Regions from separate parts of the Streptomyces sp. NPDC094032 genome, predicted to be linked through region 1. Evidence: riboswitches for the same ligand, from Rfam matches in the RefSeq annotation. Region 1 holds a riboswitch; each other region holds the start of a gene.

Region 1 (2,193 bases):
TGGCAGTGTGGCGCGCAGCGCAGTCCGGGTCCGTGCCCGGTGGGAAAGGGGCGGTGTCGCCATGGCAGATCACCAGGAAGCAACCGTCACGCTGCCGAGCGATCCCGCCTCGGTGTCGGCCGCCCGGCGGTACGTCGCCGACGTCCTCGGGTCCTGGGGGCTCGGCGACCTCGACGACGCGGACGACATCGCGGAGTCGGTGCGGCTGATCGTCTCGGAGCTGGCGACCAACGCCGTCCAGCACACCTTCGGCCAGTCGCCGACCTTCACGGTCGACGTCCGCCTGGAGCGCGAGGAGCTGTTGCGCATCGGGGTGACCGACAGCCATCCGCGCTGGCCGCAGCGGCTGCCCGCCGCCGTGCAGCAGGACAACGGGCGCGGCCTGGTGATCATCCGCTATCTCGCGGCCGAGGCCGGTGGGCGGCTCTCGGTGACGCCCACGGAGGAGGGCGGCAAGACGGTCTGGATCAGGCTTCCCTGGCCCACGACGCAGGCCGCGTAGCGAGGGCGAGGGCGAGGGCGAGGGGTGTCGGGCGGGAGGAGGGGCCGGCGGCGCCACCGGGCGCTCCTCCCGCACCGTCGTTCAGCGCGTCAGCGCGTCAGCGCATCAGCGGACGCGGCCGTAATAGACCTTCGAGCTCCAGATCTTGTCCAGCTTCACCCATGAGCCGGTCTTCGGCGAGTGCCAGATCCTGTTGTTACCCGCGTAGATTCCGACGTGGTACACCCTTCCGCCGGAATGGAAGAAGACCAGGTCCCCCTTCTGCCGGCCGGCCGCCGAGATGTGCCGGGTCTTGTTGTACTGCTGCTGCGCGGTGCGGGGCAGCGTCTTGCCCGCCTTCTTGTACGAGTAGAGCGTGAGGCCCGAGCAGTCGAAGCGACTTGGCCCCGTGGCTCCGTACCTGTAGGGCGATCCCTTCTTCGAGGCGGCGACGTTCAAGGCCTTGTTGGCGTAGGACGTCGCGGCCTGGGCCTCCGGCGCCGCTCCTGGGGCGAGCAGCGTGCCGCCGACGGCGGCGAGGGTGAGAGCCGAGACGGCTCCGGCCCGGGACAGCAGGGACGGGACATGAATCTGCGCAGTCATGCGCAACCCTTCGTCAGCCGCCTGTGAAGGATGACCTGTCGGGTTCGGGCAGGCGAAGATGCCCGGCCGCGGCTGCGGCTTCACCCCGAGGAACGTCCGCACACTGCGCGAACGTCCCGTACTGCTCGGGTCCTCCACTCCTGCCGATCCACTCCTGTCGACCAGACGTCCGGGACAGCGGCAGGACTCGGCGTCCGCCCGGACCGCCCCGCCGTGGGTGGCGGGGGCTTGTCGTCGTCGAGGATCTTGACCCACAGGCAGGGCGAAATCCGAGCTGAAACGGCGATATGTGAGGCTCCTCACGACTGATCCATACGGGTGGACAGTCGGGTTTCTCGATCTTCGGAGTTTTGGCCGATGAGCCCTCCACCTGCGAGGGAAAGCCCGATTCCGCCAGATGTGTACTTCTGTGGCGCAACTCGTATGAGCTTGATGTCGATGTGTCGACTACGCCGAACGGGGGAGCGATTCTGCGGCCCCCGTGCCCCGGCCGGCCCTCGACACGACACGCGGGAGTGTCAACTCGCGGGCTCCTCGGGGACGGTGACCCGGCCGGCCCGTCGCTCTCCGTCCAACACCCGTAACGCGCGCGCCAATGTGTCGGCGTGGACCTCGCTCTCGCCCCGCATATGCATGAGCGTCAGGGCATCGCGGAGGGCGGCCGCCCGTCCCACCAGCGCCTGGGCGGCGCGGAGCGCCCCATAGGTATGCGTGGATCTGGATGGATTGATCCGCCCCAGGAGGTCGACGACTTCGAGGTAGCTGTCGACGAACTCGCCCTCGGCGCGCGTCAGTGCGGGGAGCGGCGGCGGCTCCGGGACCACGGCGGGCTCACCCCTCCCCGGCGCCGGCGGCGCGGCCGCGGCTGCGCACCACATGGTCCACGATCCCGTACGCGAGGGCGGCCGGGGCGTCCAGGACGGTGGTCCGGTCGGTGTCGGCGGCGGCCTGCTCGCGGCTCCGGCCGGTGTGCTCGGCCAGGAGGCCGACGACCAGCTCCCGCTGGCGCAGCAATTCCCGGGCGTGGATGTCCAGATCGCTGGGCTGCCCCCGCAACGGTTCGTCCAGGGCGGGCTGCTGGAGGACGATCCGGGCGCCCGGCAGTGCCA
Region 2 (2,193 bases), on a different contig from region 1:
GGAGGAGCCCAGCTTGCGGAGAGAAGTCATGGGGTGATCAACCCTCCGCACGGCCGTGCCTATTCCGCTTCTCCGGGAGGAGCGGCGGATTCTCCGGGAGGAGCGGCGGACCTCAGACGGTCAGGCCCTTCGACCGCAGCCAGTCGGCCGGGTCGATGCCGCCACCGGACGGGGTGTGGACCTCCAGGTGGAGGTGGGGGCCGGTGACGTTGCCGGTGGCGCCGACCCGGCCGATGGTGTCGCCGGTGCCGACGGACTGGCCCGCGCCGACGGTCATCGAGGACAGGTGGCAGTACCAGACCTCGGTGCCGTCCGGCAGCTCCAGGACGATCCGGTAGCCGTACGAGCCGGACCAGCCGGCCGACTTCACGGTGCCGCTGTGGACGGCCTTGACCGGGGTGCCGGTGGGCGCGGCGAAGTCCAGGCCGGTGTGGTAGCCGGAGGACCACATCGAGCCGGCCTCGCCGTAGGTGGAGGTGATCGTGTACGAGGAGGTGGGCAGCGCGTAGCTCGCGGCCAGCTTGGCCAGGCGCTCGGCCTCGGCCTTCGCCGCCGCCTCCTTGGCGGCCGCCTCCGCCTCGGCCTTCGCCTTCGCCTCGGCCGCGGCCTTCTCCGCCGCTGCCGCCTTGGCCGCCGCCTCGGCCTTGGTCGCGGCCTCCGCCGCGGCCTTCTCGGCGGCGGCCTTCTGCGCCGCCTCCTTCTCCGCGGTGTCGGCGGCGGCCTGCTGCTGCTCGGCCTGCTGGAGGATGCGGGCGCGCAGCGCCTCGCCGGCGTCGGCCTGCCGCTCGCTGCCCGCGGGCGCGTCGGCGGAGGCGGTGTCCTGGGGAGTGGTGTAGGTGAGGGCGGTGAGCGGCTGCGGGTTGTTCGTGACCTCGGTGCTCGCGCCGGAGTCCTTCTCGTCGCCGCCGATGAGGTCGCCGATGCCGGGCAGTTCGGAGGCGTTGGGCAGGCCGAGGTCCGGCAGGGCTATGGCGACCGGGGGCTTGTCCTGCGCGGTGGCCAGGCCGCCCGCGCCGACGGCGGCGATGACGCCGACACCGAGGACGGTGGAGGAGCGGGCGAAGTTGGAGCGCTGCTTGACGACCCGGTGACGGCCGCCGGAGCGGTTCTGGGCCCGCAGCGAGTCCTCGGTGGGGTTCCATTCCTCCCCGCCCGTGCCCGCGGCGCCGTAGGCGCCGAAAGAGTCGAAGGGGGCTTCGGGAGCGGGGGTGTTGGAGGCCACGGAGGCGCTCTCCTTTCCTTCCTTCTCGCCTACCGGGTTAGCTGACGGGTTCGGAGCAGGAAGGTCTCCTACGGGTGTGCCGCACGGGTGCGGCGTGGCCCGATTCACCCCAAGTGGTGGTTCCCCGGTTCCCTTGCGGAATTCGGCGCACGCGCGCGGTGCCGTCTCTTGCGACGGCTGGGACGACCGCGCTGCGTTATCGAACGTTAATAGACACGGCCTCCCGATTCCAAGCCGTTCCCCTTGATCATTAGCTGAATTGACAGGGAATGGCCCGACTTGACCCCCAGTCAGACGGGATCCCGGTCACACCCAGAATCTGACGTTGTATCAATTGTTATCGGAGTGACACCCCCCGACTACGGCCGGTCACCGCCCTCCGGCGAGGCCCCGCCCGGCGGCACCACCGGCATCGTCCGCCGCCGCTCCTGCTGCCCAGCCGCCGGGCGGCTCACCGCAAGGAGCGCCATGTCGTCGGTCGAACCACCGCCCGTGTGCCGGCGCACATCCGCCACCAGCGCGTCCAACAGCTCCTCGGGACCGGGGAAGAGCCGCCCCGCGAGCCGCGCCGCCGGATCGTAGAAGACCCCCCGCGCGTCCCGCGCCTCCGAGAGACCGTCCGTGTAGAGCAGCAGCGTCGCACCCGCCGGGTACGGCGTCTCGTCGGCCCGGTCGGGCCACGCCGCCAGCTCCGCCATCCCCAGCGGCAGCGCGGCCTCGCTCGGCACCAACCGGTCGAGCCCGCCGTCCCCGTACAGCAGCAGCGGCTCGGGATGCCCCCGGTTCACCACCCGTACGAGCCCGTCGCCGCGCGGGATCTCCGCGAGGACCGCCGTCGTGAACCCCTCGAAGGCGTCGGGCCCGTCCCGCCGGGTGCCCTCCCGGTCCAGCGCCCGGTCGAGACGCCGCGCCACCCCCTCCAGCGTCGGCTCCAGCTCGGCCGCCTCGCGGAAGGCGCCGATGACCACGGC
Region 3 (2,193 bases), on a different contig from region 1:
GACCTGGGACCGGGTCGCCGAGTGCGAGTCGGGAGGCGCGTGGAGCGCCAACTTCGGCAACGGGCTCTACGGCGGTCTCCAGTTCACCCAGGAGAGCTGGGAGCGCCACGGCGGCCTCGCGTACGCGCCGAGCGCGGACCTCGCCAGCCGGGCGCAGCAGATCGCCATCGCCGACAAGGCGCTCGCCGCGGGTGACACCCAGTGGGCCACCTGCGCGCCGATCGCGGGCCTGAAGAACGACGGCAGGAAGCCCGCCGTCGCGCCCGGCGCCGCCGTCAAGCCCAAGGCGTCCACCGGTCCGGTCGCCGAGTCCAACCGGACCGACGGCACCCCGGCCGGCTCCGGGGCGAGCACGACGACCCCGGCCACCCCCGCGACCCCGTCGGGCGGCGCCACGACCGCGCCCGCGACCCCGGCCACCCCCGGCGGCTCCGCGACGCCCGGCACGCCGACGACGCCGGGTACGCCGGACGCGTCCGGTACGCCGAGCGCTCCCGGTACCCCGGGTACCCCGGGTACCCCCGCTACTCCCGGTACGACGGATCCGGCCACCCCCGGCTCCGGCAAGCACCGTGGTGACGCCGCGCCAGAGCAGCCGGGCAATTCGGACGCCACGCCCGAATCCGGACGTCACGCCGCACCGGCTGACGGGTCGGCGGATGGCGTGACCGGCGGTAACGCGACGGCCGAAGGCACGGTCATCGGGCAGAAGTCGGACAACTCGGGCAAGGCTGGCGAATACACCGTCAAGCCGGGTGACAGTCTGTCGGACATTGCGCAGGAGAACGCGCTGCCCGGCGGCTGGACCGCCCTCTATGACGCCAACAAGAAGACGGTCGGCGTCGACCCGGACCTCATCCTCCCTGGTCAGAGCCTTGAGTTGACGCCTGCGCCCGCCCCGGCGGCGGAGTAGTTCGTAGCTGAATGTCCGTTATGAGTAAGTGAGACATGGGTCTCTCTTGCCGAACTGGCGTGTCACGTCCGCAAAGTTTGCTCGCGTCGCCCCTCACCTGCGTAAACACCCCTCCCCGGGGAGCAAGTAGGGGCGATTTTTCCGGGTTGATGGTCTTTGAACTTCCGCCGGGTCTATGTCTACGGTCGTGACCGCTCGCCACCGCGGGCCCCGTCGACCGGTAACGCCGAATCCTGCCGCCGACCGATGGGAACAGTCGTCGCGTCAGCGCCGAAGGCAGGAGCGGGGGACCCAAGGTAAGTGCCGGCCCCGGCCGTTGAGACAGACGGCCGACGATCGGCTTGGGGTGAAGCCGCGTGCAAGGACACGCGGCCGGGCAACTCACTACGCCCGAACCCGACAGCTCACCTCGTAGGCGTCGGTGAGGAGAATTCCCATGCTGTTTTCCGGCAACAAGGGCAAACACCGTCGTCCCTCCAAGGCCACCCGAGCCATCACGCTCGCCGGTGTCGCCGGTGTCGCCGTCGCCGCCCCGCTGATGACCGCGGGCACCGCCTCGGCCGCCACCGCCTCCGAGTGGGACGCCGTCGCCGCGTGCGAGTCCGGCGGCAACTGGTCCATCAACACCGGCAACGGTTACTACGGCGGCCTGCAGTTCTCGGCCTCCACCTGGGCCGCGTACGGCGGCACCGCCTACGCCCCGACCGCCAACCAGGCGTCGAAGTCCCAGCAGATCGCCATCGCCGAGAAGGTCCTGGCCGGCCAGGGCAAGGGCGCGTGGCCGAGCTGTGGCGTGGGTCTCTCCAGCGCCACCTACAACGGCGGCTCCGCCTCGTCGAGCCCCTCCAGCTCGTCCTCTTCCTCGTCCTCCAGCTCCTCCTCGTCGAAGCGCTCCACCGAGCAGCCGACGACCCGCAGCGAGCAGCGCCAGGCGCCGAAGGCCACGCAGAAGAAGACCGTCTCCAAGAAGACCGTCACCACCCCCACCGGCCAGAAGGTCAAGAAGGGTGACGGCGAGTACAAGGTCGTCGCCGGCGACACCCTCAGCAAGATCGCCCAGGCGCACGGCGTCAAGGGCGGCTGGGCCAAGCTCTTCGAGCTCAACAAGGACGTCGTCACCAACGCCGACCTGATCTACCCGGGCCAGCAGCTCCACCTCAAGTGAGCTTGACGACCCTCCCGCGGTGACCACCCCGGCCCGGAGCGCCCTTCCCCCGTGCGCTCCGGGCCGGGGTTTCCCCGTTCGGGCCCTTACCCATCGGTAGTAAGGGGTCTTTCGT

The links. Region 1 has a riboswitch for cyclic di-AMP ahead of ABTZ54_RS21900 (C40 family peptidase). Riboswitches for the same ligand answer to the same signal wherever they lie in the genome.
Region 2: another riboswitch for cyclic di-AMP. It lies ahead of ABTZ54_RS06185 (M23 family metallopeptidase); the one in region 1 lies ahead of ABTZ54_RS21900 (C40 family peptidase).
Region 3: another riboswitch for cyclic di-AMP. It lies ahead of ABTZ54_RS21125 (transglycosylase family protein); the one in region 1 lies ahead of ABTZ54_RS21900 (C40 family peptidase).

The regions. Positions count from the first base shown of each region.
Region 1 is NZ_JBEOUE010000015.1:135,631-137,823, reverse strand. Features, by position in the region: gene ABTZ54_RS21905 (ATP-binding protein) at 62-502, shown strand; gene ABTZ54_RS21900 (C40 family peptidase) at 608-1,084, opposite strand; cyclic di-AMP (ydaO/yuaA leader) riboswitch at 1,088-1,262, opposite strand; gene ABTZ54_RS21895 (hypothetical protein) at 1,603-1,962, opposite strand; gene ABTZ54_RS21890 (ATP-dependent Clp protease proteolytic subunit) at 1,916-2,193, opposite strand, start outside.
Region 2 is NZ_JBEOUE010000003.1:21,145-23,337, forward strand. Features, by position in the region: gene ABTZ54_RS06180 (aldo/keto reductase) at 1-30, opposite strand, end outside; gene ABTZ54_RS06185 (M23 family metallopeptidase) at 113-1,222, opposite strand; cyclic di-AMP (ydaO/yuaA leader) riboswitch at 1,235-1,380, opposite strand; gene ABTZ54_RS06190 (PP2C family protein-serine/threonine phosphatase) at 1,582-2,193, opposite strand, start outside.
Region 3 is NZ_JBEOUE010000014.1:148,478-150,670, forward strand. Features, by position in the region: gene ABTZ54_RS21120 (transglycosylase family protein) at 1-913, shown strand, start outside; cyclic di-AMP (ydaO/yuaA leader) riboswitch at 1,172-1,346, shown strand; gene ABTZ54_RS21125 (transglycosylase family protein) at 1,350-2,078, shown strand.